One region of the Streptomyces sp. NPDC037421 genome, then DNA from elsewhere that is predicted to be linked to it. Evidence: predicted binding sites of a transcription regulator. Region 1 holds the regulator's gene; each other region holds the start of a gene.
The links. The regulator HrcA, encoded in region 1, represses chaperone genes, less so after heat shock. The targets are predictions, from matches to a motif close to TTNGCACTCNGNNNNNCNGAGTGCNAA.

Region 1 (9,573 bases):
GGCGAGGGCGGTGGCCATGTTGGCGACGCCGCCGGGGCTGGAGCCCATGCCGCGCGCCCAGGACTCCGTACCGCGCACGGGGGCCGAGTCGAGCCCGGTGAAGATGATGTCGAGGAAGACCGTGCCGGTCAGGAAGACGTCGCAACCCGGCTCTTGGGGGTCGCGCACCGGGCCGAGGGGGTCGAGGGTGATGCGGCTGTCCCGACTGGTCACGGTGTGCTCCCCGTTGAAGTGTCGTTTCTGCGTGCGGGCTGGAAAGCTGCCAGCCCTGCCCGGGTCCGGCCGGACCAAACCCCAGTGTGACGCACGTCACCGGAGCCCCGCTCACCTTCACCCCCGAGCGCCACTAGCGCTTCGGCAGGGCCACCCGTCCCAGGTCCGCCGCGACCGTCAGCTCGCCCTCGAACCCCGCAGCACGGGCCTCGCGTTCGAATTCCGACGGGTCCCCGTACCGCTGCGAGAAGTGCGTGAGCACCAGGTGCCGCACACCGGCCTCCCGCGCCACCCGTGCCGCCTGGCCGGCGGTGAGGTGGCCGTGGTCCTCGGCCAGCCGGACGTCCGCGTCGAGGAAGGTCGACTCGATGACCAGCATGTCGCAGCCCTCCGCCAGCGCGTCCACGCCCTCGCAGAGCCGGGTGTCCATGACGAAGGCGAACCGCTGCCCCGCCCGGTGCTCGCTGACGGCCTCCAGCGTGACCTCGCCCTCCGGCCGCTCCAGCCGGCCCTCGCGCTGGATCCGGCCCACGTCCGGCCCCTTGATCCCGTACCGCGCGAGCAGCGCGGGGACCATCCGGCGCCCGTCCGGCTCGGTCACCCGGTAGCCGAAGGACTCCACCGGGTGCGAGAGCCGCCGGGCCTCCAGGACGTACGGGGGCCCGCTCGCGAGCACCCCGTCCGCGGCGACCGGCTCCTCCCGGAGCGGCACGGTCTCCCGGTAGGCGGTGGCGTACCGCAGCCGGTCGAAGAACTTCTGCCCCGAGGCCGGGTAGTGCGCCGTCACGGGGTGCGGGACCTGGTCGAGGTTGATCCGCTGGATCACCCCGGCCAGGCCGAGGCTGTGGTCGCCGTGGAAGTGCGTGACGCAGATCCGGTTGATGTCGTGCGCCGCGACCCCGGCCCGCAGCATCTGCCGCTGCGTGCCCTCGCCCGGGTCGAAGAGGATGCCCTCGCCGTCCCAGCGCAGCAGGTAGCCGTTGTGGTTGCGGTGCCGGGTGGGGACCTGGCTGGCGGTGCCGAGGACCACGAACTCTCGTACGGACACGGCTTATCCGGGCGGCCACTGGAGGCCGCGGCCCCCGAGGACGTGCGCGTGGGCGTGGAAGACGGTCTGGCCGGCGCCGGCGCCGGTGTTGAACACGACGCGGTAGCCGTGCCCGTCGACCTTCTCGTCGGCGGCGACCTGCCCGGCCTCGCGCAGCACGTCGGCCGCGATGGCCGGCTCGGCGGCGGCGAGGGTGGCGGCGTCCGCGTAGTGCACCTTGGGGATGACGAGCACGTGGGTCGGCGCCTGCGGGTTGATGTCCCGGAAGGCGACGGTGGTCTCGGTCTCCCGGACCAGCGTCGCCGGGACGGACCCCGCGACGATCTTGCAGAACAGGCAGTCCGCCTGCGGTTCCCCGGCCATTGCTGCGCCTCCCGTGACGTTGATCGGTCGGGGCATGCTATCGGCCCCGTGCGGGGGGCTGCCGCCGGATATCCCGATCCACGGCCGTCGCCCGCGGGCGGTGTGACCCGCGCCTCGAACTCCCCCGGCTACCGCCGGGAGGCGCCCCCCGGCGGGGCTGGATTCCCCGGGCCGAGTGCTACGACCAGCGCCCCGTCCGCGCCAGCAGCACCGCCGTCGCCGCCGTGCCGGCCGTCGACGTGCGCAGCACCGAGCGGCCCAGCCGGTACGGCCGGGCGCCGGCCTCCGCGAAGGCGGCCAGTTCCTCCGGCGAGACCCCGCCCTCGGGGCCGACCACCAGCACCACCGACCCCTTCTCCGGCAGCGGCGCCGTCGCCAGCGCCTCCGAGGGGGTGTCGCGGTCCTCGTGCAGCACCACCGCCAGATCGGCCTGCGCCAGCAGCGCGGCCACCTGCTTCGTGGACATCGCCCCGGCCACCTCCGGGAAGCGGACCCGGCGCGACTGCTTGCCCGACTCCCGGGCCGTGGAACGCCACTTGGCCAGGGACTTCGCGCCCCGGTCACCGCGCCACTGCGTGATGCACCGCGAGGCCTGCCACGGCACGATGGCGTCGACGCCGGTCTCCGTCATCGTCTCGACCGCCACCTCGCCCCGGTCGCCCTTCGGGAGCGCCTGCACCACGGTGATCCGGACGTCGGGCTCCGGCTCCTCGCTCACGGACTCCAGGTCCGTGACCACCAGGCGGTCCTTGCCCTCCGCCGCCTTGACCACGCCTTCGGTCCACCGGCCGCGCCCGTCCGTGAGGATCACGTCCTCGCCCGGGTTGAGCCGCTTCACGGAGACCGCGTGCCGCCCCTCGGGGCCCTCCAGCACGAACTCCGGCCCCGCCGGAACCTCTTCGACCACGAACACGGGGGCCGTCATGACGTTCTCCTCATCTGCAATACGTTCAACGCGTTCTGCGCCTGGGCCAGTTCGGCCGCCAGCACCTCCACCAGCTCCCCGGCCGGCAGCGCCCGCGCCAGCCGGTGCCCCTGGCCCGCCCACAGGGACATGCCCTGCGGGTCGCCGGCCGCCGCGGCCGCCTTGCGCAGCCCCGAGGTCATGTGGTGGACCTGGGGGTAGGCGGCCGGTGCGTACGGCCCGTGCTCCCGCATGAAGCGGTTGACCAGGCCCCGCGCGGGCCTGCCGGTGAAGGCCCGGGTCAGTTCCGTGTGCGGGAACATCGGGTCGGTGAGGGCCTTCTTGTGCAGCGGGTGCGCGCCCGACTCCGGGCACGCCAGGAAGGCCGTGCCCAGCTGCGCCGACTCCGCGCCGGCCGCCAGCACCGCCGCGATCTGCGCCCCGCGCATCAGGCCGCCCGCCGCGGTGATGGGCAGGGCCACGGCCTCCCGTACCTGCGCGACCAGCGCGAGCAGGCCGACGCCGGCCGTGCCGTCGGTCTCCGGGTCGTCGCGGTGGGTGCCCTGGTGGCCGCCCGCCTCGACGCCCTGGACACAGACGGCGTCGGCGCCCGCCGCCTGCGCGGAGCGGGCCTCGTCGACCGAGGTGACGGTGACGACGGTGTGCGTGCCGGCCCTGCGCAGCCGTTCCAGCACGCCGGGCGCGGGGGTGCCGAAGGCGAAGGAGACCACCGGGACGGGGTCCTCCAGCAGGATGGCGAGCTTGGCCTCGTAGCCGTCGTCGGAGGTGCCGATGATGTCCTCGGGGGCGAGCGAGACCTCGTACCAGCTCGCCTCGCCGGCCAGCTGCCCGCGGTAGGTCTCGACGGCGGCCGGGTCGACGTAGCCGGTCTGCGGCATGAAGAGGTTCACGCCGAAGGGCCGCCGGGTGAGGCCGCGCGTCTGCTTGATCTCCTGGTACATGCCGTCGGCGGTCTTGTAGCCGCCGGCGAGGTAGCCGAGCCCGCCCGCCTCGCACACGGCGGCGACGAGCGGCGGGCAGGAGGCGCCGCCCGCCATGGGAGCCTGCACGATCGGGTACTGGGGGAGACCGTTCGGTGCGGAGGACATGGACTGCATCGTGCCACGTCCCGGCCACCGCGCCGAACCGTCGCATTCGCCTGGCATAGTCCGCTTCCCCGGCGTGTCCGGGAATCGCCCCGGGCGGTTCCCGGGAAGCGCCGAGCCCGGTCCGGGGCGTCCCCGGACCGGGCTCGTACGAGTGCCTCAGGCCGGCCTCAGCGGCCGTTGAACGCGTCCTTCAGGCGGCTGAACAGGCCCTGCTGGCCGGGGGCGAACTGGCCCATCGGCCGCTCCTCGCCGCGCAGCTTCGCGAGCTGGCGCAGCAGCTCCTCCTGCTGGGCGTCCAGCTTGCCGGGGGTGGTGACCTCGACGTGGACGATCAGGTCGCCGCGGCCGCCGCCGCGCAGGTGGGTGACGCCCCGCCCGTGCAGCGGGATGGCCTGGCCGGACTGGGTGCCGGGCCGGATGTCGATCTCCTCCATGCCGTCCAGCGTCTCCAGCGGGCACTTGGTGCCCAGGGCGGCGGCCGTCATGGGGATGGTGACCGTGCAGTGCAGGTCGTCCCCGCGCCGCTGGAAGGTCGGGTGCGGCAGCTCGTGGATCTCCACGTAGAGGTCGCCGGCGGGGCCGCCGCCGGGGCCGACCTCGCCCTCGCCCGCGAGCTGGATCCGGGTGCCGTTCTCGACACCGGCGGGGATCTTGACGGTGAGGCTGCGGCGGGAGCGGACCCGGCCGTCGCCCGCGCACTCGGGGCACGGGGTCGGGACCACGGTGCCGAAGCCCTGGCACTGCGGGCAGGGGCGCGAGGTCATGACCTGGCCCAGGAAGGACCGGGTGACCTGCGAGACCTCACCGCGGCCGCGGCACATGTCACAGGTCTGCGCCGAGGTGCCGGGGGCGGCGCCCTCGCCGGAGCAGGTGCCGCAGACGACGGCCGTGTCGACCTGGATGTCCTTGGTCGTGCCGAAGGCGGCCTCGTCCAGTTCCAGGTCCAGGCGGATCATGGCGTCCTGGCCGCGGCGGGTCCGCGAGCGCGGGCCGCGCTGCGAGGCCTGGCCGAAGAAGGCGTCCATGATGTCGGAGAAGTTGCCGAAGCCGCCCGCTCCGAAGCCGCCCGCGCCGCCACCGCCGCCCGAGGAGGACAGCGGGTCGCCGCCGAGGTCGTAGACCTGCTTCTTCTGCGGGTCCGAGAGGACCTCGTAGGCCGCGTTGATCTCCTTGAAGCGCTCCTGCGTCTTCGGGTCCGGATTCACGTCCGGGTGGAGTTCACGGGCGAGCCGGCGGAAGGCCTTCTTGATCTCGTCCTGCGATGCGTCGCGGCGCACGCCGAGTACGGCGTAGTAGTCCGTGGCCACTTACGACTCCGCCAGGATCTGTCCGACGTAACGTGCCACTGCGCGTACCGCTCCCATCGTTCCGGGGTAGTCCATGCGGGTCGGTCCGACCACGCCGAGTTTGGCGACTGCTTCGCCGCCCGAACCGTAGCCGACGGACACGACCGACGTGGAGTTGAGTCCCTCGTAGGCGTTCTCGTGACCGATGCGTACGGCCATCCCCGACTCTCCGGCCTCGCCCAGCAGCTTCAGGAGCACGACGTGCTCCTCCAGCGCTTCGAGGACGGGCCTGATCGTCAAGGGAAAATCATGTCCGAAGCGGGTGAGGTTGGCGGTGCCGCCGATCATCAGCCGCTCCTCCGCCTCCTCGGCCAGCGTTTCGAGAAGGGTCGCGAGGACGGCCTTGACGGTCGCCCGGTCGTCGATCTCGAACGACTCCGGAAGGTCCTGCACCAGCTGCGGCACGTCGGTGAAGCGACGGCCGACGACCCGGCTGTTCAGACGCGCCCGCAGGTCGGCGAGGGAGTTCTCGCCGAAGGGGGTCTGGGTGTCGACCAGGCGCTGCTCGACCCGCCCGGTGTCGGTGATCAGTACGAGCATCAGCCGGGCCGGGGCCAGCGACAGCAGCTCGACGTGCCGCACGGTGGAGCGGGTCAGCGACGGGTACTGGACGACGGCGACCTGGCGGGTGAGCTGCGCGAGCAGCCGTACCGTGCGGCCGACGACGTCGTCGAGGTCGACGGCGCCGTCGAGGAAGTTCTGGATGGCCCGGCGCTCGGGCGTCGACAGCGGCTTGACGCCCGCCAGCTTGTCGACGAAGAGGCGGTAGCCCTTGTCCGTGGGGATCCGGCCGGCGCTGGTGTGGGGCTGGGCGATGTAGCCCTCCTCCTCCAGCACGGCCATGTCGTTGCGCACGGTGGCGGGCGAGACGCCCAGCCTGTGCCGCTCGGTGAGGGCCTTGGAGCCGACGGGCTCCTCCGTCCCGACGTAGTCCTGGACGATGGCGCGCAGTACCTCGAGTCTGCGTTCACTGAGCATCGCGCACACCTCCGGATGCGGTCGGTCGTCGGTCTGGCCGTCGGGGGCCGGTCCTGGCTTGCTGGCACTCTGCGCGTGTGAGTGCCAGAGATCCCCCGGTCAGTGTACGGCCGGGTAGTACGCCGCAGGCAAGGGCGGCCCGCCAGGGTAGCGTCACCGCATGGACGTGCATTGGGAAGAGACGGGTTGGGAAAGGGTCACCGGACGGGTCGGCCGACGGCGGCTCCCGGTGTGGGACTGCACGGTGGGGCTGGTGGTGGGGGACGAGTCGGTGCTGCTGATCGACCCCGGATCGTCCGTGCGCGAGGGTGCGCAGGTGCGGGCCGAGGCGGAGCGGCTGACCGGTCGCCGCGTGACCCATATCGCATTCACCCACGGACATTTCGACCACGTGCTGGGCGGGGCCGCCTTCGCGGGCGCCGAGTTCTTCGGGGCGGTCGGCCTGGACCGGCTGCTGTCGACCCCGACGGGCCGCGAGGAGGTGCGGGTGAGCGCGTTCCGGCAGGGTCTGGCGGAGGCGGAGGCCACGGAGGCGGCGGACCTGCTCCAGGCGCCCCGGCACCTGGTGTCGGGCGAGTGGACCCTGGAGCTGGGCGGGGTGCAGGTGCTGCTGGCGAACGTGGGGCCCGCGCACTCCGAGCACGACCTGGCGGTCTTCGTGCCGGGCGAGCGGGAGGCGGTGTTCTGCGGGGACCTGGTCGAGGAGTCGGGCGAGCCCCAGGCGGGCTCGGACGCGGTGCCGGGCCAGTGGCCGGCCGCCCTGGACCGGCTGTTGTCGCTGGGCGGGGACGACGCGGTGTACGTACCGGGTCACGGAGCGCTGGTGGACGCGGACTTCGTGCGTGCGCAACGCGCCACACTGGCGGCCCGGTTCGGCGTGTCGGGGGCGTGAGGGCGCCGGCTCTCCTAGTGTCGGCCGGATGCGTGAGTACTCCCCCGACCTGACCCCGCAGTGGAAGCGCGCCAAACCCGTGCCGGAGGTGCCGGCGGATCCGGACCTGGTGGTCGAGGTGGCGGGTACGGACTTCTGCGGCGCGGTGGTGGCCTGCGAGTCGGGCACGGTGACCCTGGAGGACCGCTTCGGCAAGCGCCGGGTGTTCCCGCTGGAGCCGCGCGGCTTCCTGCTGGACGGCGCGGTGGTGACCCTGACCCGCCCCTCGCGGGGCCCGGCCGCGCCGGCCCGTACGGCCTCGGGCTCGATCGCCGTCCCGGGGGCGCGGGCGCGGGTGGCGCGGGCGGGGCGGATCTACGTGGAAGGGCGCCACGACGCCGAGCTGGTCGAGCGGGTCTGGGGCGACGACCTGCGGATCGAGGGCGTGGTGGTGGAGTACCTGGAGGGCGTCGACGACCTCGCGGCGGTGGTCGCGGAGTTCGCCCCGGGGCCCGATGCCCGTCTCGGCGTCCTGGTGGACCATCTGGTGCCGGGCTCGAAGGAGTCCCGGATCGCGGCGTCGGTGACGGGGCCGGACGTGCTGGTGGTGGGCCACCCGTACGTGGACGTCTGGCAGGCCGTGAAGCCGTCGGCGCTGGGCATCCGGGCGTGGCCGGAGGTGCCGCGCGGCCAGGACTGGAAGACGGGCGTCTGCCGGGCGCTGGGCTGGCCTGAGAACACGGGTGCCGCCTGGCGGCACATCCTGTCCCGCGTGACGTCCTACCGCGACCTGGAGCCGACGCTGCTGGGGCGGGTGGAGGAGCTGATCGACTTCGTCACGGATACCGGTGGGGCCTGACCCCCTGGAACGTACCGAAGTCGCTCGTGTCCAGCTCGATGCCGAGCGGCTCCAGCAGCAGCGGCTCGCCGAACTTCGTGACCCGTTGCGCACGGTAGTCGGCGTCGTCCCCCTTGCCGACGGGGACGGTCAGCAGGACACACTGCCCGACGACCGGGTCGACGATCAGGTAGCGGGCACCCGGCCCGCGGCATGGATCGAACGCTTGACCACGTAGTCCCTGTCGGCGCTGGTCTTGGACACGACCTCCACCACCAGCGTGATCAGCTGCGACGGCAGAAGGCGGCCCGACCCCGGGTGTGCCCGGCGATCCGGGACCACCAGGTCGGGCACGGGCTCGCTCGCCTCGTCGACGATGTCGACGTCCTGCGTCTGGAGCCGCGCCCACCGCTTGCGCGGGATCCGGTCCTGCACGTCCTCCACGATCAGGTTGTGCACCAGATCGGGACTGGCCATCATCACGATTTCCCCACGGAGGAGCTCGACCTTGACTCCGTCGGGAGGCTGGAACCCCTCGAAGAACTTGGCCATCCCACGCTCGTCCACAGCGGTCATCTCCGTGGTCCTCCACATCCGCCGCGTACCGTCGGCGGCAGCCTAGGCAGCAGGGGCACGGTTACGGGGGGATTCACCCGCGCGGGAGATCAGTCCACCAGGTCCCGCACCACCGCGTCCGCCAGCAGCCGCCCGCGCAGGGTCAGGACCGCCCGTCCGGCCTCGTACGGGGCCGGCTCCAGCAGGCCGTCGGCCAGGGCTCGGCGGGAGGCCGTCAGGCCCGCGGGGGCCAGCAGGGACAGCGGGACGCCGTCCACCAGGCGGAGCTCCAGCAGGATCCGCTCCACGCGGCGGTCCTCCGCCGACAGCAGCTCGCGCCCCGCGCCCGGGGAGCGGCCCTCCGCGAGGGCGGCCGCGTAGGCGCCGGGGTGCTTCACGTTCCACCAGCGCACCCCGCCCACGTGCGAGTGGGCGCCGGGGCCGGCGCCCCACCAGTCGGCGCCGCGCCAGTACAGCTCGTTGTGCAGGCAGCGCCCGGCTTCGGAGGTGGCCCAGTTCGACACCTCGTACCAGGAGTACCCGGCCTCGGCCATGACCTGGTCGGCGATCAGGTACCGGTCGGCGTGCACGTCGTCGTCGGTCATCGGGACCTCGCCGCGGCGGATCCGGCGGGCCAGCTGGGTGCCTTCCTCGACGATCAGGGCGTACGCGCTGACGTGGTCGGGGCCGGCGCCGAGCGCGGCCTCCAGGGAGGCCCGCCAGTCGTCGTCGGACTCGCCGGGGGTGCCGTAGATCAGGTCGAGGTTGACGTGCTCGAAGCCCGCCGCGCGCGCCTCGGCCACGCAGGCCTCGGGACGGCCGGGGGTGTGGGTGCGGTCGAGGACCTTCAGGACGTGCTGCTTCGCGCTCTGCATGCCGAAGGAGATCCGGTTGAAGCCGCCTGCGCGCAGCTCGGCCAGGTACGCGGGGTTCACGGACTCCGGGTTGGCCTCGGTGGTGACCTCGGCGTCCTCGGCCAGCCCGAACTCGTCGCGGATCGCCGCGAGCATGCGTACGAGGTCCCCGGCGGGCAGCAGCGTGGGCGTGCCGCCGCCGACGAAGACGGTCCGCACGGCGCGCGGGTCGTCGCCGAGCACCTTGCGGGCGAGGCGGACCTCGTCGATCAGGGTGTCGGCGTAGTTCTCCCGGGAGGCGAGCACGCCGCCGGTGCCGCGCAGCTCGGTGGCGGTGTAGGTGTTGAAGTCGCAGTACCCGCAGCGGGTGGCGCAGTACGGGACGTGCAGGTAGAACCCGAGCGGCCGCTCCCCGGCGCCCTCCAGGGCGTGCGACGGCAGCGAGCCGTCTTCGGGCATGGGGTCACCATCGGGCAGTGCGGAAGGCATGAGCC
Region 2 (9,573 bases), on a different contig from region 1:
TGGCCGACCTGGCGCGCGGCAAGACCGTGTCGATCCCGGACCCGCGCTACAAGGCGCTGATGGGCGTGGTGAAGCTGACGCCGCGCGGGCTGCTCGGCGGGGTGTCCTCCCGTACGGGACGCAAGTACGGGCCCCAGTGACCCGCCGGTAGACCGGGCCGAACGGGTGAATCCTCCCTAAACTGGACATGTCCACCCAGCACGGGAGCCCACCATGACATTCGTACAACTGGTTGATTACAGGACCCACCAGCCCGAGGCGATGAACGACCTGCTGGACAAGTACGTCGCCCAGAGCCAGGGCAAGCGCACGGTCACCCACAGCATCGTGGCCAAGGACCGCGAACAGACGGACCACTACGTGAACTTCGTCGAGTTCCCTTCGTACGAGGAGGCCATGAAGAACTCCGACCTCCCCGAGACGGACCGGATGTTCCACGAGATGATGGCCTTGTGCGACGGCATGCCGACGTTCACCAACCTCGACACGGTCCGCGACGAGCACCTCAACACCCTGCTGGTGAACCGGATGTACGACGACATCGCGATGAAGGGCGACATGTCCGTCATCGAGGAGATCTTCGCCCCGGACTACCACGACCACGACATCTCCAACCCCGAGGACAAGCACGGCTACGCCGCGATCCGCGATGACACCGAGATGTGGCGCGCCGCCTTCGACTTCACCTTCACCCGTGACGCCCAGATGGCGCAGGACGACTACGTCACCACGCTGTGGACCTGGACCGGCAAGCACAAGGGCGAGTTCATGGGCGTCGCCCCGACCGGCAAGACCTGCACGATGACCGGCACCACGGTCTTCCGATGTCAGGACGGGATGATCAAGGAAGGCTGGTGGCACTACGACGCCATGGCCGTGATGCGGCAGCTGGGCGTTATGGAGTGACGGCCGCTCAGGCGGCCCCGGCAGACGGGAAGGCCCCCGTCCCACCGTGTGAACGGCGGGACGGGGGCCTTCTCGTCGAAGCGCGCGGACGCGTCAGTGGCTGTGGCCGTGACCGTGGCCGTGACCGGCGTCGGCCTCTTCCTCGGCCGGCTTCTCGACGACCAGGGTCTCGGTCGTGAGCAGCAGGGAGGCGATGGAGGCGGCGTTCTCCAGGGCGGAGCGGGTGACCTTGACCGGGTCGATGACGCCGGCCTTGACCAGGTCGCCGTACTCGCCGGTGGCGGCGTTGAAGCCCTGGCCCTTGTCGAGCTCGGCGACCTTCGAGGTGATGACGTAGCCCTCGAGGCCGGCGTTCTCGGCGATCCAGCGCAGCGGCTCGACGGCGGCGCGGCGGACCACGGACACGCCGGTGCCCTCGTCGCCGGTCAGGCCGAGGTTGCCCTCCAGGACCTTGACGGCGTGGACGAGCGCGGAGCCACCGCCGGAGACGATGCCCTCCTCGACCGCGGCGCGGGTGGCGGAGATGGCGTCCTCGAGGCGGTGCTTCTTCTCCTTGAGCTCCACCTCGGTGGCGGCGCCGACCTTGATGACGCAGACGCCGCCGGCGAGCTTCGCCAGGCGCTCCTGCAGCTTCTCGCGGTCCCAGTCGGAGTCCGTGGACTCGATCTCGGCCTTGATCTGGTTGACGCGACCGGTGACTTCCTCGTGGCTGCCGCCACCGTCGACGATGGTCGTGTCGTCCTTGGAGATGGTCACGCGGCGCGCGGAACCGAGGACGTCCAGACCGGCCTGGTCGAGCTTGAGGCCGACCTCCTCGGCGATGACGGTGGCACCGGTGAGGGTGGCCATGTCCTGGAGCATCGCCTTGCGGCGGTCACCGAAGCCGGGGGCCTTGACGGCGACCGCGTTGAAGGTGCCGCGGATCTTGTTGACGACGAGGGTGGAGAGGGCCTCACCCTCGACGTCCTCGGCGATGATCAGCAGCGGCTTGGAGCCACCCGCCTGGATGACCTTCTCCAGCAGCGGCAGGAGGTCCTGGATGGAGGAGATCTTGCCCTGGTTGATCAGGATGTACGGGTCGTCGAGGACGGCCTCCATACGCTCCTGGTCGGTGACCATGTAGGGAGACAGGTAGCCCTTGTCGAAGGCCATGCCCTCGGTGAACTCCAGCTCCAGGCCGAAGGCGTTGGACTCCTCGACGGTGATGACACCGTCCTTGCCGACCTTGTCCATCGCCTCGGCGATGAGCTCGCCGACCTGCGAGTCCTGCGCGGAGAGCGCGGCCACGGCGGCGATGTCGGACTTGTCCTCGATCGGGCGGGCGGTCGCGAGGAGCTCCTCGGACACGGCCTTGACCGCGGCGTCGATGCCCTTCTTCAGGGCGGCCGGGGAGGCGCCGGCGGCGACGTTGCGCAGACCCTCGCGGACCAGCGCCTGGGCCAGCACGGTGGCGGTGGTGGTGCCGTCACCCGCGATGTCGTTGGTCTTGGTCGCCACCTCCTTCACGAGCTGCGCGCCCAGGTTCTCGTACGGGTCGTCCAGCTCGACCTCGCGGGCGATGGTGACACCGTCGTTGGTGATGGTGGGGGCGCCGAACTTCTTGTCGATGACGACGTTGCGGCCCTTGGGGCCGATCGTCACCTTGACCGTGTCGGCAAGCTTGTTGACGCCGCGCTCGAGGGCGCGACGGGCGTCCTCGTCGAACTTCAGGATCTTCGCCATGGGAGCGGTTCAGCCCTCTCGAAAACTCGGGTTTAACGAACCGCGCCCCTCGCCGCCCGGCAAATCAGCGGGGTGACCAGGGGCGCAGCTCAAGCAAACTTCTTGAAGCGAATTACTTCTCGACGATCGCGAGCACGTCGCGAGCCGAGAGGACGAGGTACTCCTCGCCGCTGTACTTCACTTCGGTGCCGCCGTACTTGCTGTACAGCACGATGTCGCCGACGCTGACGTCCAGCGGGAGACGCTGGCCGTCCTCGAAGCGGCCCGGGCCGACCGCGAGGACGACGCCCTCCTGGGGCTTCTCCTTCGCGGTGTCCGGGATGACCAGGCCGGAGGCCGTGGTCTGCTCGGCGTCGAGCGGCTGGACCACGATGCGGTCCTCAAGCGGCTTGATGGCAACCTTGGAGCTGGCGGTCGTCACGATCCGACCTCCCCCTTCGGAGATCCGGGGTTAACTGTCTGAGGTGGCGACCAGGTCGATCCGTCGTCGCGGGTGCCGGACCTGCCTGTCGCTGTGTTGGCACTCACCGGGGGCGAGTGCCAGGTGCGAGACTATTCCGGCGATTAGCACTCGGTCAAGCGGAGTGCCAACACGGTCCACTGGTTCCACGTATTCCGGCCGCCGAACCCCCCGTTCGGCTGAACCCCGACCCGGCCGGGACCGGGCCGCCGCGCCCTGGGGCCCGGGGGGCCACTGCCCGGTATGTGAGGCTTGGGGCGTGCGCATCCTCGTGGTCGAAGACGAAGAGAACCTGGCCGAATCCCTCCGCCAGGGCCTGTCCGCCGAGGGCCACCGCGTCGAGGTCGCCCACGACGGCCACCGCGGCCTCGAACTGGCCCTCACCGGCGGCCCGTACGACGTCGTCCTGCTCGACCTGATGCTCCCCGGTCCCGGCGGCGCCGAGATATGCGCGCGGATGCGGGCCCACGGCGACCCCACCCCCGTCCTGATGCTGACCGCCCGGGACGGCGAGCACGACGAAGCCGAGGGGCTCGACGCCGGCGCCGACGACTACCTCACCAAGCCCTTCTCCTTCCTGGTGCTGGCCGCCCGCCTGCGCGCCCTCGCCCGCCGCGCCGCCGCCCCCGAACCCGCCGTGCTCCGGGCCGGGGACCTCTTCCTCGACCCGCTGGACCGCCGCTGCCGCCGCGGGAGCCACGACATCGAGCTCACCGCCCGGGAGATCGGCGTGCTCGCCTGCCTGATGCGGCGCCCCGGCCGGGCCGTGGCCAAGCAGGACGTCCTCGACGAGGTCTGGGACGCCCCGCACGGCATCGACCCGAACATCGTCGAGGTCTACGTCTCCTCCCTGCGCAGGAAGATCGACGCCCCCTTCGGCCGCCGCTCCATCCTCACCGTCCACGGCACCGGCTACCGCATGGCGCCCGACGGTGGGTAGGGGGCCGCGCGGCCCGCTCGTCGGCAACCTCCGCGCGCGGACCGCCCTCGCCGCCGCCCTCGCGATGGCCGCGGTCCTCACCGCCGGCGGGCTGTGGCTCTACAGCCTCATGCGCACCAACCTCCTCGACAACACCACCGGCCGCACCGAGCTCGCCGCGCGCAAGGTCGCCGCCCAGCTCGACACCCGGACCCTCCCGCCCGGCGGCCGGCTGCCCGCGCCCGACGGCGGGGTCGACCTGGTCCTCGTACGGGACGCCCGCGGCCGCGACGTCGCCAGCACCGCCGCCGGAGCGCCCAAGGACCCCCCGCGCCTCGACGGGCTGCGCCCCGGCCCCGGCCAGGACTCCCGCTCGGCCGTACTGCCGCCCGCGCGTCCCGGCGCGCAGCGGCACGTGGTCGTCGCGGTCGAGGCCCCCGGCCCGCCGGGCGCGCACGATCCGCACACCGTGTACGCGGTGACCGTGCTCGGCGACGTCGACGACGCCACCCGCGCCGTCGCCACCGGCTTCCTCTCCGGCGCTCCCCCGCTGACGGCCTTCGCGGCGGCCCTGGCCTGGTGGGCCACCGGCCGCGCGCTGCGCCCGGTCACCGCGATCCGCACCGGGCTGGCCGCCGTCACCGCGAGCGAGCTGGACCGGCGCGTCCCCGACCCCGGCGGCGGCGACGAGATCGCCCAGCTGGCCCGGACCGTCAACGACACCCTCGACCGGCTGGAGCGCTCCGACGCCCGGCAGCGCCAGTTCACCGCCGACGCCTCGCACGAGCTGCGCAACCCGCTCGCAGCCGTCCGCTCCCGGCTGGAGGTGGCCCTCGCCATGCCGCGCCCCGACCGGGCGTCGGTCGCCGCCGCGCTGGCCGACACCGAGCGGCTCCAGCGGATCGCCGCCGACCTGCTGCTCCTGTCCCGCCTCGACGGCGGACCCGCGCCCCGCCCCGAGCCGGTGGACCTCGCGCTGCTGGCCGCGGAGGACGCGGCGCGGAGGCCCGCGCCCCGGGTGCCGCTGCGGCTGGAGGCGCCCGCGCCGGTGCCGGCGTACGGGGATCCGGCGCGGCTGGAGCGGGCCCTGGCCAACCTGGTGGACAACGCCCTGCGGTACGCGGACGCCGAGGTCGTGGTGCGGGCCGCCGCGCGGGACGGTCGGGCGGTGCTGGAAGTGGCCGACGACGGCCCGGGGATCCCGGAGGCGGACCGCGACCGGGTCTTCGAGCGGTTCGTACGCCTCGACGCGGACCGGGGCCGGGCCAGCGGCGGCACCGGGCTGGGCCTGGCCATCGCCCGGGAGATCGCGCGGGCCCACGGGGGCGACGTACGCGCCCTGGGCGCGCAGGGCGGGGGCTCGCGGCTGGAGCTGCACGTCCCGGCGGACGGCCGCCGCTGAGGGCGTCGCCGAGGGCACCGCCTCCTCAGGATTCCTTCAGCGCCGCTGCGCCAGGATCGAGCGGTATGAGCGCTGCACGGACACGGAGCGGGACCGGCCACCGCAGGCCCTCACGGCGCCGGAGGCTCGGGCGCACGCTGCTGATCACGGGCTGCGCGCTGACGGTGACGGCGGGCGGCGGCGCCTGGTACGTCTACCACGACCTCGCTTCGGGCATCGCCAGCTCCAAGGCCCTGGACGGCGCCGAGAAGTCGGCGCACGGCGATGTGAACATCCTGCTCATGGGCCTGGACAGCCGGCGCGACCAGAACGGCGACCCGCTGCCCGAGGAGATCCTCGACAAGCTGCACGCGGGGAGTTCGGACATCGGCGGCTACAACGCGAACACCGTGATCCTGCTGCACGTACCGGGCGACGGCGGCGAGGCGAAGGCGTTCTCGATACCGCGCGACGACTTCGTGGAGATCGCGGGGCAGGGGCCGGGCCACAAGGACAAGATCAAGAAGGCGTACGGGCTGGCGAAGGCCGCCAAGGAGGAACAGCTCTCCCGGGACGGCGTGAAGGACCGGCGCCGGCTGGAGCGGGAGGGGCGCGAGGCGGGGCGCAGGGCACAGATCGAGACGGTGCGGAACTTCCTGGGCGTCCCGGTCGACCACTTCGCCGAGCTGAACCTGGCCGGCTTCCACCACCTCGCGGACGCGCTGGGCGGCGTACCGGTGTGCCTGAAGAAGCCGGTGAAGGACACGTACTCGGGCGCGGACTTCCCGGCGGGCCGGCAGACCCTGAACGGTCAGCAGGCCCTGGCCTTCGTACGGCAGCGGCACGGGCTGGCGATGGGCGACCTGGACCGGACGAAGCGGCAGCAGGCCTTCCTCGCGGGTGCGACGCAGAAGCTGAACTCGGCCGGGACCTTCACGGACCCGGTGAAGCTGCTCAAGCTGATCGACACGGCGAAAGAGGACGTCGTGACGGACGCGGGGTGGGACCTGCTGTCCTTCGTGAAGCAGGCGAAGAACCTGTCCGGGGGCAAAGTGCGGTTCACGACACTCCCCGTCGAGGGCTTCGGAAGGAACCATGGGGAGGACATCAACGTCGTAGATGATATGAAGATAAAGCGCCTCATTGCCGAGCAGATCGGTCCCCGGTCGACCACTGCGACGACCCCGGGTGCGCCGGACGCCGCGCCGTCCTCTTCTCCCTCCTCTCCCCCTTCCCCGTCATCCGCCCCGTCATCCGCCCCGCCTCCGCCACAGCCGGAGAAGGGCGCCATCGACGGCGGCGGTATCCCGTGCGTGGACTGAGGCCCCTGACGGTGGCGGGCGCCCGCCGCCGCACCGAAGCGCTGCTCCTCCTCCTGGTCATCGCCATCGCCGTCTTCGGCCACGTCAGCGCCGGGCTGGCCATGAACGGCGAGCTGCCGCAGCACCTCACCAGCTTCGTCATCAGCATGACGCTGCTGTCACTGGTGGGACACCTGGGCATCCGCCGGTTCGCGGCGTACGCGGACCCGCTGATCTTCCCGCTCGCGATGCTGCTGACCGGGCTCGGGCTGGTGCTCATCCACCGGCTCGACCAGGGCTACATAGAGCGGTTCGACTCCGTGGCCAACGCGCCCGACCAGCTGATGTGGACGGTGGTCGGGGTCGCCGCCTGCATCCTGGTGGTGGCGCTGCTGCGCGACCACCGGCTGCTCCAGCGCTTCATCTACATCACGATGGCCGTCGCGCTGGTGCTGCTGATCGCACCGGCGTTCTTCGGCGCGGACACGTACGGCGCCAAGCGCTGGATCATCCTCTTCGGCTTCTCGCTCCAGCCCGGCGAGTTCGTGAAGATCATGATCGCGATCTTCTTCGCGGGGTACCTGGTCATCCACCGCGACTCCCTGGCACTGACGGGGCGGAAGTTCCTGGGCATGCGGCTGCCGCCGATGCGGCAGCTCGGGCCGATCATCACGGTGTGGATCATCTCGCTGCTCGTGCTCGTCTTCGAGCGCGACCTCGGTACGTCACTGATCTTCTTCGGCGTCTTCGTGGTGATGCTGTACGTGGCCACCGAGCGCACCAGCTGGATCGTGTGCGGCCTGCTCATGGCGGCCGTGGGCGCCTTCGTCGTGGGCTCGACGGAACCCCACGTCAAGGCGCGCGTCGCCGCCTGGCTGAACCCCCTGGCGATCTACTCGCCGAACCCCCCGCCGGGCCTGAACTCGGAGCAGTCCGCCCAGGCCCTGTTCAGCTTCGGCACCGGCGGCGTCTCGGGCACCGGCCTGGGGATGGGGCACCCGGAGCTGATCAAGTTCGCGGGGCGCAGCGACTTCATCCTGACGACGGTGGGCGAGGAACTCGGCCTGGCCGGGGTCATGGCCGTACTGATCATCTACGCCCTGCTCGTGCAGCGGGGCCTGCGCATGGCACTGGCCGCGCGGGACCCGTTCGGCAAGCTGCTGGCGGTGGGCCTGGCGGCGGCACTGGCGCTCCAGGTCTTCGTGGTCGCCGGCGGCGTGACGGGCCTGATCCCCCTGACCGGCAAGGCCCTCCCCTTCCTGGCGAAGGGCGGCTCGTCCCTGCTGGCCAACTGGATCATGATCGCCCTGCTCCTGCGCATCAGCGACAGCGCGGAACGCCAACGCGAAGCCGACGCCCACGGCCCGGCGGAAACGACGATCACCCCGGTGGTGGCGGGGGCGGGGGCGGGGGCGGGGGCAGGGGTCCGCTGAGGGGTGCGGGGGGGGCCGGTGGGCCGGTGGGCCGGGTGAGCGGTAGCCCCCTGGGCGGTCTCATGGCCGGTTTGGGGGGTTCCCGTCAGTCCCATCGTCCTTCCGTGTCGGGCCGGTCCCTCAAGGGCGCTCCCTTCGGTCGCGTCACTGCGTGATCGCCTTCGGCGACCCTTGACCGACCGTCCCGCCCCGGAAAGCCGAAAGACTGCCGGGAAACCCCCAAAAGAACGGCACGGTCCAAGGGGGAGGGACGGGTCTCTCAGCGATGAGACGAGGGACCGGGCCCCGGCCCGCCGGGCATCCGGGCCCTCAGCAACCGAGATCCCGGGCCGGGGCGCGGCTACCTGCACGAGAGGTTGATCAGAGCCCCCTGCGGAGCACCCAGGCGCAGCAGATCGCTACGCGCTCCTCCCGTCTCGGCGTCCGGCGGCCGGCTTGGGCTGGTACCTGCACCAAATGTTGATCAGAGCAGCGAGGCAAGCGCGTGGGCGCGTCGGATCGCTACGCGCTGCCCTTTTCCCGGCGTCCGGCGGCCGGCTTGGGCTGGTACCTGCACCAAATGACGAACAGAGCAGCCCAGCAAGCCTCCAGGCGCATCGGATCGCTACGCGCTCCTCTGACCTCGGCGGCTGACGGCCGTCCGGGGCTGACGGCCGCACCAAACGACTAGTGGCCGTGAGGGCTGCGCATGTCCACGAAGCGGATCTCCAGATCAGTGGCCAGGTAGTCCATCCGACGCTCCCAGAAGTCCCGCAGGTGCGGGAGCTCCAGGTGGGCGTCCAGGTCGGCCTGGCTGCGCCACACCTCGTAGAACACGAAGACGCCGGGCTCCTCTCGGTCCTCGTGGAAGTGGTACTCCAGGCAGCCCGGTTCCTGCCGGGTGGGCTCGACGAAGGAGAGCAGCAGCTCCATGAGCTCCTGGGCGCGTTCCGGCTTGGGGCGGGCGACGCCAATGAGTGTGACGAGCTGGTCCATCAGGGTTCTCCCCCACAGGTAGGTACGACTGCTTTCGTACCTACCTGACGCTAGCAGCCGCCAGAGGTAAGATCCAATCCATACCTAAGGAAGGGGGTCACCATGCCCGACGACGAGGGTCATCCGACCGTCGACGAGATCGAGCTCGGCAGAGTGCTGTCCGCGCTCGCCGATCCGTTGCGCCGCCGTGTGGTGCGCGAGCTGGCCGTCGCCCCCGAAGGCACTGCGCGCACCTGCGCCTCCTTCTCGCTGCCGGTCTCGAAGGCGACGGTCACCCACCACTTCCGCACCCTGCGGGAAGCCGGCCTGATCCACCAGGTCGACCGGGGCAATAGCCGGATGGCAGGCCTGCGTCGAGCCGACATCGAGGCCCGCTTCCCCGGCCTCCTCGCCATCCTGACGGCCGAGCCGGCCGACGAGGACCGCGCGGCGATCTGATGCGCTTGGCAGCCCCTGAGCTGCCCTGTTCGTCATGT
Region 3 (9,573 bases), on a different contig from region 1:
AGTCGGTTCTCGCCAGCGCGAGGCCCCGGCTAGGGAAGGTGCCAATTCCGTCTCATGGCGAAGTGCGCCATGGGGAAGATGAGGAGAAAGGGCCTCGCCATCATGGCTGCACAGACCGTCGCCACCTCTGTCGACCTCGGACCCGCCACCGGACTTTCCTGTCGCGAGTGCGGTACCCGCTTCGAGCTCGGCCCCGTCTTCGCCTGCGTCGAGTGCTTCGGCCCCCTGGAAGTCGCCTACGAGCTCCCGCTCGGCGACCCCGAGGCCCTGCGCACCGCGATCGAGGCCGGCCCGAACAACATCTGGCGCTACGCGCCGCTGCTGCCCGTCCCGGCGGACGTGGCCGCCAAGCCGAACCTGAACCCCGGCTTCACCAAGCTCGTGGACGCCGAGAACCTGGCCAAGGAGCTGGGCGTCACCGGCAAGCTCTACGTCAAGGACGACTCCGGCAACCCGACGCACTCCTTCAAGGACCGCGTCGTGGCCATCGCCGTCGAGGCCGCCCGCGCCTTCGGCTTCACCACCCTGTCCTGCTCCTCCACCGGCAACCTGGCCGGCGCCGTCGGCGCCGCGGCCGCCCGGGCTGGCTTCCGCTCCTGCGTGTTCATCCCGCACGACCTGGAGCAGGGCAAGGTCGTCATGGCCGGCGTCTACGGCGGCGACCTCGTCGGCATCGAGGGCAACTACGACGACGTCAACCGCTTCTGCTCCGAGCTCATCGGCGACCCGCTGGGCGAGGGCTGGGGCTTCGTCAACGTCAACCTGCGCCCCTACTACGGCGAGGGCTCCAAGACCCTGGCGTACGAGATCTGCGAGCAGCTCGGCTGGCAGCTGCCCGACCAGATCGTCATCCCGATCGCGTCCGGCTCCCAGCTGACGAAGATCGACAAGGGTCTGCAGGAGCTGATCAAGCTCGGCCTCGTCGAGGACAAGCCGTACAAGATCTTCGGCGCCCAGGCCGAGGGCTGTTCCCCGGTGTCCACCGCCTTCAAGGCCGGCCACGACGTGGTCCGCCCGCAGAAGCCGAACACCATCGCCAAGTCCCTGGCCATCGGCAACCCGGCGGACGGCCCGTACGTCCTGGACATCGCGCGGCGCACCGGCGGCTACGTCGAGGACGTCAACGACGAGCAGGTCGTCGAGGCCATCAAGATCCTGGCGCGCACCGAGGGCATCTTCGCCGAGACCGCGGGCGGCGTGACCGTCGGCGTGACGAAGAAGCTCATCGAGAACGGGCAGCTCGACCCGGCGCTGACCACCGTGGTCCTGAACACCGGTGACGGCCTCAAGACCCTGGAGGCGGTGGCCGCGGACAGCGGCCAGACCGCCACCATCCGCCCGAGCCTGGACGCGTTCCGCGCCGCCGGCCTGGCCTGATCCTTCCCCCTGACACATCCGGAAAGGCGGTAGCGCCATGAGCGTCAACGTCCGCATCCCCACCATCCTGCGCACCTACACCGGCGGTGCCGCCGAGGTCCCGGCCGAGGGCACGACCCTCGCCGAGGTCATCGAGTCCCTGGAGAAGAACCACCCGGGCATCGCCGCGCGCGTCCTGGACGACCAGGGCAAGCTGCGCCGCTTCGTGAACGTCTACGTCAACGACGACGACGTGCGCTTCGAGGGCGGCCTGCAGGCGGCGACGCCGGACGGCGCCGGCGTCTCGATCATCCCCGCCGTGGCAGGCGGGTGCTGACGCGTTCAAATCAGAATTGCCCCCTCCGCTAAAAGCGGAGGGGGCAATTCTGCTTGATTGGGCGCGGTAGAGTTGGGGCAGTCCCCTCCGCTGTTCATGCCCGCCGCATATGAGCGGGCCGACGGATGGTTGACATTGAGTCAACATGCGCGCGCCTTTTGGGCCTTTGGTGCTGCTTGTCTGGCCCGAGTTGCCCTGGAATATGCCAAGTTTTCACCCTATTTCAAGGTTTCCGCGTGTCCAGATTTCTCGTCGGATTGACCTGTTGCTGACAGCACCGGTGCGGATACATTCAGCCGCGGTCGAGGCGTTCCGGCGCAAGTTCTGACCCGGGACCGCGAAGTGCGGTCCTGCGCAAGGGCCAGTAATAGGGGAGTTAGGCATGGCTCAGGGCACCGTCAAGTGGTTCAACGCGGAGAAGGGCTACGGCTTCATCGCGGTCGACGGTGGTGCGGATGTGTTCGTCCACTACAGCGCCATCCAGATGGACGGATACCGCACCCTTGAAGAGGGTCAGCGGGTCGAGTTCGAGATCTCGCAGGGCCAGAAGGGTCCGCAGGCGGACATGGTCAAGCTCGCGGCCGGCTGAGTCGGAGCGAACGCGATCGGCCACCGACGCACGCACAGACGCATGAGGGGCCCACATCCTGGACAGGGATGTGGGCCCCTCCTGCGTGTCGCCCCGCGTCGGCGCCGCGCCGCCCGCGTGTTGCCTGAAGCCGCTTGCACTCGTGGGGGTCGAGTGCTAATCATTGGCGTTAGCACTCTCCCGGTGAGAGTGCTACTAAGACGAGGACCGGGTCGGTGAGGCCCGCAGGGTCCGGCGGGACGGAACCGCTGGATCCGCAGGCCGTCCGTCGCGGGCGCGGGCGCGGTCCGGAGCAATCCACCCCTGTCCGGGAGGACCACTTCACATGGCCAAGATCATCGCGTTCAACGAGGAGGCCCGGCGCGGTCTCGAGCGTGGCATGAACCAGCTCGCCGACGCCGTCAAGGTCACCCTTGGCCCCAAGGGTCGCAACGTCGTCCTTGAGAAGAAGTGGGGCGCCCCCACGATCACCAACGACGGCGTCTCCATCGCCAAGGAGATCGAGCTCGAGGACCCGTACGAGAAGATCGGCGCCGAGCTGGTCAAGGAAGTCGCCAAGAAGACGGACGACGTCGCCGGTGACGGTACGACCACCGCGACCGTCCTCGCCCAGGCGCTCGTCCGCGAGGGCCTGCGCAACGTGGCCGCCGGCGCCAACCCGATGGCCCTCAAGCGCGGTATCGAGAAGGCCGTCGAGGCCGTCTCCGCCGCCCTGCTGGCCCAGGCCAAGGATGTCGAGACCAAGGAGCAGATCGCTTCCACGGCCTCCATCTCCGCCGCCGACACCCAGATCGGCGAGCTCATCGCCGAGGCCATGGACAAGGTCGGCAAGGAAGGCGTCATCACCGTCGAGGAGTCCCAGACCTTCGGTCTGGAGCTGGAGCTCACCGAGGGCATGCGCTTCGACAAGGGCTACATCTCGGCGTACTTCGCCACCGACATGGAGCGTATGGAGGCGTCCCTCGACGACCCGTACATCCTGATCGTCAACTCCAAGATCGGCTCGGTCAAGGACCTGCTGCCGCTCCTGGAGAAGGTCATGCAGTCCGGCAAGCCGCTGCTGATCATCGCCGAGGACGTCGAGGGCGAGGCCCTGTCGACCCTGGTCGTCAACAAGATCCGCGGCACCTTCAAGTCCGTCGCCGTCAAGGCCCCGGGCTTCGGCGACCGCCGCAAGGCCATGCTCGGTGACATCGCCATCCTCACGGGCGGCACCGTCATCTCCGAGGAGGTCGGCCTCAAGCTGGAGAACGCCGGTCTCGACCTGCTCGGCCGCGCCCGCAAGGTCGTCATCACCAAGGACGAGACCACCATCGTCGACGGTGCCGGTGACAGCGACCAGGTCCAGGGCCGCGTCAACCAGATCCGCGCCGAGATCGAGAACTCCGACTCGGACTACGACCGCGAGAAGCTCCAGGAGCGCCTCGCGAAGCTGGCCGGCGGCGTGGCCGTCATCAAGGCCGGTGCCGCGACCGAGGTCGAGCTCAAGGAGCGCAAGCACCGCATCGAGGACGCCGTTCGCAACGCGAAGGCGGCCGTCGAGGAGGGCATCGTCGCCGGCGGTGGCGTGGCCCTGCTTCAGGCCTCCTCGGTCTTCGAGAAGCTGGAGCTCACCGGTGACGAGGCGACCGGCGCCAACGCCGTGAAGCTCGCGCTGGAGGCCCCGCTGAAGCAGATCGCCGTCAACGGTGGTCTCGAGGGCGGCGTCGTCGTCGAGAAGGTGCGCAACCTGGCCGTCGGCCACGGTCTGAACGCCGCGACCGGCGAGTACGTCGACATGATCGCCGAGGGCATCATCGACCCGGCGAAGGTCACCCGCTCCGCCCTGCAGAACGCCGCGTCCATCGCCGCGCTCTTCCTGACCACCGAGGCCGTCATCGCCGACAAGCCGGAGAAGGCCGCCGCCGCTCCGGGCGGCATGCCGGGCGGTGACATGGACTTCTGATCGGCCCCCGGCTGATCGGCTGTTCTCGAACGAGGGCGGCACCCCTTCCCGACGGAGGGGGTGCCGCCCTCGGGCGTTTCCCGGGGGCGGGGGCTCAGTGGGCGTAGTCCTTGAGTGCCTCGGTGGCGAGGGAGAACCCGACCGGCTCGGGGAGGGCGCGGGTTCCGCCGCAGGAGCAGGACTCCCGCAGGCGGTAGCGTCCGTTTTCCGGCTCGCTGTAGACCGTGATGGTGTCGCTGTCGCGGTCGATCAGCAGGAACACGGGGATGCCCGCCTGCGCGTAACCGTCACGCTTCTCCTGCCTGTCGCGGGCCTCGGTCTCGTGGTCGTGTGACGTGACCTCGACGGTCATCAGCACCCCTGCGGGATCGGACCACTCGCCGTGCCCGGCGAAGCGCCGCTGCGGTTCGGCGCCGGGGGCGCGGCATTCGGTGCACTCGGCGCGGACCGGGGGTGCCGGCGGGGTCCCTTCCGGGGCCGCGGCCGCCCGGGGAATGGGACGTATCGCCGCAGCGGAGCCGGGTCTGTTTGACTCGGGGCATGAGCGAAAGCAGCGAGCGCAGGGGACTCTTCGTCAAGATCTGCGGACTGAAGACCCCGCACGACGTCGACGTGGCGGTGGAGGCCGGAGCCGACGCCGTCGGGTTCGTACTCGCCCCCGGAAGCCCCCGGACCGTCGGCGCCGCCCAGGCGCGGGAGCTGGCCGCGCGGGTGCCGGACCGGGTGCTGACCGTCGGGGTGTTCCGCGGACAGTCCCTGGAGGAGGTGCGCCGGCTCACCGGGGAGAGCGGCGTGCGCGGCGTACAGCTGCACGGCGACGAGCCCGCCGAGTACTACGCGCGCCTGCGCACCCCCGGCCGCACCCTGCTGCGCGCCACCGCCGAGCACGTGGCGCGCTGCGGCGAGTACGGGGAGGACCTGCTCCTCATCGACGCCCCCGACCCCGGTTCCGGCAAGCCCTGGAACTGGGGATCCGCGCAGTTCACGGCGCCCGAAGGGCAGTGGCTGCTGGCCGGCGGGCTCAGCCCGGCCAACGTCCGCGAGGCCGCCGCCGCCACCGGCGCCTGGGGCGTGGACGTCTCCAGCGGGGTCGAGCGGGAACGCGGGGTGAAGGACCCCGCCCTGATCCGCACCTTCATCGACGCCGCGCGTTCGTATGATTACTCTGAGTGAGAACGGGGTGTCGGGGGCCGGCCCGGCGGGCACAACCGCCGCATGGACCCGGAAACGTACGGCTGGCTGCGGCGCCTGACCCGCCGCCTCGCCCCCGCGGGCGGCGGCGGGGGGCTGCTGCCCGTGTTCACCCCGCGCCGCACCCCCGTCTTCACCGCCGACTTCACCTCCGCCACCCAATGGGTGGCCGGCCGCTCCTGGGCCTATCCCGACGGCGGCCCCGTCAACCCCGGCGACAACAAGCTCGACCACCTCACCGCCGACCCCGCCTACAGCCGCTCCGGCACCTTCCGAGCGACCCTGCGCCCCGACGGGAACTGGGACGCCGGGCTGCTCACCACCGAAGGCAGCGACGAGGGCTTCGAGGTCCGCACCGGCGACGTGCTGGAGGCCCGCGTCCGGCTGCCGGAGGAGACCGGCGCCTGGCCCGCCATCTGGACCTGGCGGGACGGCGGCCAGGAGATCGACGTCTTCGAGTACCACCCCGACAACCCCGACCTCCTGGAACTGTCCAACCACGTCCGCGAGGCCCACCGCTACCTCCGCGACCCGACCGTCCACCCGGGCGCGTGGCTCGACCTGAAGGTGGAGTTCGGCCGCAGGTCCGTCGTCTGGTGGGTGAACGGCCTGCGTGTCTACTCCGACGGCAGGGGCGTCGGCCGCGGCTGGCACGCGTACCTCATCGTCAACCTGTCCGTCTCCGCCGGCCGGTACCACCCCGCCCCCGGCCCGGGGGTCACCGAGATGTCGTACGAGGTGTCGCAACTGCGCGTCCACCGGGCGTAGTGCCGCCCGGGCCCCGGTCGTTAGGCTGCGGCCGGGGGGATCATGGACAAGGGAACACCACTGCCGGCGCGGCTCCGGGGCCTGCTCCTGACCTGCGCCGCCGCGGCGTGCGGCGCGGTGACGCTGATGTACTTCGTGCTGTTCTGGAAGCTGTCGTTCGTCGACATGCCCGGCAGCGAGTGCGACTCCGACACCTGCCCGCGCGGCATGGGCTGGCTGATGCTCTTCACGCCGGCCCTCGCGATCGCCACGTCGCTGCTGTGGAAGGGCGTCCCGGAGGGGGTGCGGCGCCGCTCCTGCCTGGTCGCCCTGGTCGCCGGCGTCGTGGCGACGGCCGCGCTGTGGCCCGGCTGGCGGGCCTACGAGTGGATGCGCGGCCCGCAGATGTACGTGTCCGGCTGGCAGATCGCCGACGGCTCCGGAAAGGCCGAGCCGGTGGGCGTCTGGGCGCAGCCGGGGTCGTCGGCGATGCTCGTGCGGGCCCGGGTGGACGGGCTCGTCGCCTTCGACGGGGAGGGCCGCAGGGGCTGGCGGCTCCCGGCCCCGGAACGTACGGCCGTCTGCGGGCTCAGCCGGAGCACCTCCTCCGGCGTCGGGCTCCTGGCCTACGACAGCGGCACGGGGGGCTGCGGCTCGCGGATCGCGGCCGTGGACCTGGAGCGGGGCCGCAGCCTCTGGACGGGGGAGGCGGCGGGGGTGCCGGTGGCCGCCGTCGGTGGCACGGCCGTCGTGGTGCGGCGGGACTCCGTGACCGGGCTCGACCTGCGCGAGGGCGGGGAGCGCTGGCGGGTGCCCGTCGCCGCCGAATGCCGGGTCGGGGCCGTGGACGGGGCCGGGGAGCGTGCCGTGTACGTCGAGGAGTGCGCGGGCCGTGCGGCCGCGCGGCTCGTCGCCGTCGACGCCCGTACGGGGGCCCGCGTGTGGGAGACCGCCCTGCCGACGGCGAGTGCGCTGAGCCAGGTGCGGGTGCTGTCGGCCGAGCCGCTCGCCGTCCACGTCAAGGAGAGCGCCCCGCGGGGCACGGACGCCGTCCTGCTCTTCGACGCCGCGGGCCGCGCGCGGGGCGCGGTGGCGGCCGCCGACCTGCAAGGGGAGCCGCTGGTGACCGACGGCCTGCTGGTCAGCGCGGTGCAGGCCGGGAAGAAGTCGGGGGTGTCGGCGTACGCCCTCACCGACGGCCACCGTGCCTGGCACACCGGCTTCGGGGAGGAGCGGATCCTGGGCCTGGCGCAGGCGGCCCGGCCGGGTGAGATCGCCGTGGTCACCTCCGACTACTGGTGGACGTACCTCTCCCGCCTCGGCCGGGGCGACGGCGGGCGCCGGGAGGAGGCCACGATCCTGCGCGAGGTGCGGCTCGGAACCCGCTTCGCCTTCCGTGCGGGTCCGCCCGGCTCCTACGTCTTCGTCAACCTGGACGCGGACGACGAGCTGTTCCCGACCTTCGAGGTCATGCCCGTGTGGGGCTGGTGACCCGGGCCGTCCGACGGCCGGGGCGGGCCGGGGGCCGGTTGAAGGCCGGGCTCATGATCGCCACTCTGTGTGCCGGACCCCAACACCCGCAGGAGAGAGGCGACACGTCATGATGCTCACCCCGCAGGAGCGGATGCGGGCGGCCGAGGAGGCCGTACGGCAGTTGAAGGACGCCCTCCACGGGGTGGGGGTGGTCTTCCCGTCCCTGGACGTCGAGCGGGTCTCGGCCGCCGGCTCGTACGGGCTCCCGCTGGTCGACCTCGGGCGCTGCAACATCGACACCGCGCTGCGGCTGGCCGCCGTACTCCACCAGCGCCGGGGCGGCTGATCAGGCCGGTACCGGCTCCTTCGCCGAGGCGGGGCCGGGCGGTGCGGCGGCTCCCGCGTCGGTGTCCAGGTCGGCCAGCATCCGCTTCGTGAAGCCGAAGAAGTACGTCGCGGCGAAGCCGACCAGGTACCCCACCGCGAGGCCGCCCGCGTAGACGGCGATGGTCACGCCCATGCCCGACGTACCGTCCAGCAGCGGGAACAGCGCCCAGCCCGACGGGCCGATGGCCGTCGAGCCGAACGCCACGCCCAGCTGGTTGCACAGCCCGACGAAGGCCCCGCCCGCCGCGCCGCCGACGCAGGCGGTGACGAACGGGCGGCCCAGCGGCAGCGAGACCCCGTAGATCAGCGGCTCGCCCACCCCCAGGAAGCCGGCCGGGAGCGCGGACTTGATGGTGGTGCGGACCGAGCCGTTGCGCGGGAGGCGGCAGTAGACGGCGAGGGCCGCACCGACCTGGCCGGCGCCCGCCATGGCGAGGATCGGCAGCAGGACGGTGTAGCCGGACTGCTCGATGAGGGTGGTGTGGATGGGGATCAGCGCCTGGTGCAGCCCCAGCATCACCAGCGGCAGGAAGAGACCGCCGAGGACCAGCCCGGCGACGGCCCCGCCGGCCGCCAGCAGCCAGTTCGCGAAGGCGCCGATCGCGGCGGCGGCCTCACCGGCGAGGAACATCAGCCCGAAGAGGGTGACCAGCCCCGTGACGAGGACCGTGAGGGTCGGCGTGACCAGTACGTCCAGCGTCCCGGGCACCCAGCGCCGGCACCACCGCTCCACGCGCACGGCGAGCAGGGCCGCCGCCAGCGCACCGAGGACCCCGCCCTGGCCGGGGGAGAGGTGCTGGCCGAAGGCGTCGATCCTGGCCACCCCCGGGAAGACGATCACCGCGGCGACGGCCCCGCCGAGGACGGGGGTGCCGCCGAACTCCTTGGCGGTGTTGAAGCCGACGAAGACCGCGATCAGGGACATGAACCCGGACGCGATCGCGGCGAGGGCGGGCACCACGGCCGGGGCCCAGCCGAGGTTGGCGAGCAGGCCGTTCAGGCCCGCGATGACCCCGCAGCCGATCAGGGCGGGGATCAGCGGGACGAAGACGTTCGCGATGCGGCGCAGGAAGAGCTTGAGGGGGGTGGCGTTCCGCGCCTTCCGCGCCTCCTTCAGCGCGGCGCCCCGCTCGGCGAGTTCCCCGGCGGTGACGGCCTGGGGGGTGGCCGAGCGGCCCTCCTCCACCAGCGCCTCGAACGCGGGCGTGACCCGGGCGACGGCGCCCGGCCCCAGCACGATCTGATAGGTGTCGTCCTCGACCACGCCCAGCACCCCGGGCACGGCCCGCAGGGCCGCGTCGTCGACGAGGGAACGGTCGCGCAGGCCGATCCGCAGCCGGGTCATGCAGTGCGCGACGGAGCCGATGTTGTCCGGGCCGCCGACCAGGGGGAGGATCGCGGCGGCGGTGGCGCGGTTCTTGTCAGTGGACATGTACTCGCCTTGCGTGGGAGGGCGTCTACCGGACTTGCGCTTGGGTCTGGGCGAGGGCGTCGCGCAGGTGTCCGCCCGCCCCGGCGAGCAGGCGGGCGGCCTCCGCGCCGTCGACC

Region 2: a site for HrcA is predicted at 3,193-3,219, ahead of groES (co-chaperone GroES). Genes of this name have one in related genera too.
Region 3: a site for HrcA is predicted at 2,452-2,478, ahead of groL (chaperonin GroEL). Genes of this name have one in related genera too.

What each region holds. Positions count from the first base shown of each region.
Region 1 is NZ_JBVJWV010000011.1:75,843-85,415, forward strand. Features, by position in the region: gene ACZ7IF_RS18345 (carbohydrate kinase family protein) at 1-213, opposite strand, end outside; gene ACZ7IF_RS18350 (ribonuclease Z) at 347-1,261, opposite strand; gene ACZ7IF_RS18355 (histidine triad nucleotide-binding protein) at 1,265-1,624, opposite strand; gene ACZ7IF_RS18360 (16S rRNA (uracil(1498)-N(3))-methyltransferase) at 1,803-2,549, opposite strand; gene ACZ7IF_RS18365 (nitronate monooxygenase) at 2,546-3,637, opposite strand; gene dnaJ (molecular chaperone DnaJ) at 3,805-4,944, opposite strand; gene hrcA (heat-inducible transcriptional repressor HrcA) at 4,945-5,961, opposite strand; gene ACZ7IF_RS18380 (MBL fold metallo-hydrolase) at 6,122-6,853, shown strand; gene ACZ7IF_RS18385 (DUF3097 domain-containing protein) at 6,882-7,691, shown strand; partial or broken gene ACZ7IF_RS18390 (Uma2 family endonuclease) at 7,669-8,264, opposite strand; gene hemW (radical SAM family heme chaperone HemW) at 8,336-9,568, opposite strand.
Region 2 is NZ_JBVJWV010000006.1:244,579-254,151, forward strand. Features, by position in the region: gene ACZ7IF_RS12155 (SDR family NAD(P)-dependent oxidoreductase) at 1-140, shown strand, start outside; gene ACZ7IF_RS12160 (ester cyclase) at 214-906, shown strand; gene groL (chaperonin GroEL) at 1,000-2,628, opposite strand; gene groES (co-chaperone GroES) at 2,741-3,049, opposite strand; gene ACZ7IF_RS12175 (response regulator transcription factor) at 3,348-4,028, shown strand; gene ACZ7IF_RS12180 (sensor histidine kinase) at 4,021-5,409, shown strand; gene ACZ7IF_RS12185 (LCP family protein) at 5,475-6,710, shown strand; gene ACZ7IF_RS12190 (FtsW/RodA/SpoVE family cell cycle protein) at 6,698-8,122, shown strand; gene ACZ7IF_RS12195 (putative quinol monooxygenase) at 8,789-9,097, opposite strand; gene ACZ7IF_RS12200 (ArsR/SmtB family transcription factor) at 9,200-9,535, shown strand.
Region 3 is NZ_JBVJWV010000014.1:109,088-118,660, forward strand. Features, by position in the region: SAM riboswitch class I at 1-85, shown strand, start outside; gene thrC (threonine synthase) at 103-1,377, shown strand; gene ACZ7IF_RS21490 (MoaD/ThiS family protein) at 1,415-1,693, shown strand; gene ACZ7IF_RS21495 (cold-shock protein) at 2,076-2,282, shown strand; gene groL (chaperonin GroEL) at 2,608-4,227, shown strand; gene ACZ7IF_RS21505 (Uma2 family endonuclease) at 4,322-4,732, opposite strand; gene ACZ7IF_RS21510 (phosphoribosylanthranilate isomerase) at 4,768-5,400, shown strand; gene ACZ7IF_RS21515 (LamG domain-containing protein) at 5,443-6,186, shown strand; gene ACZ7IF_RS21520 (outer membrane protein assembly factor BamB family protein) at 6,229-7,656, shown strand; gene ACZ7IF_RS21525 (hypothetical protein) at 7,766-7,984, shown strand; gene ACZ7IF_RS21530 (PTS transporter subunit EIIC) at 7,985-9,457, opposite strand; gene murQ (N-acetylmuramic acid 6-phosphate etherase) at 9,483-9,573, opposite strand, start outside.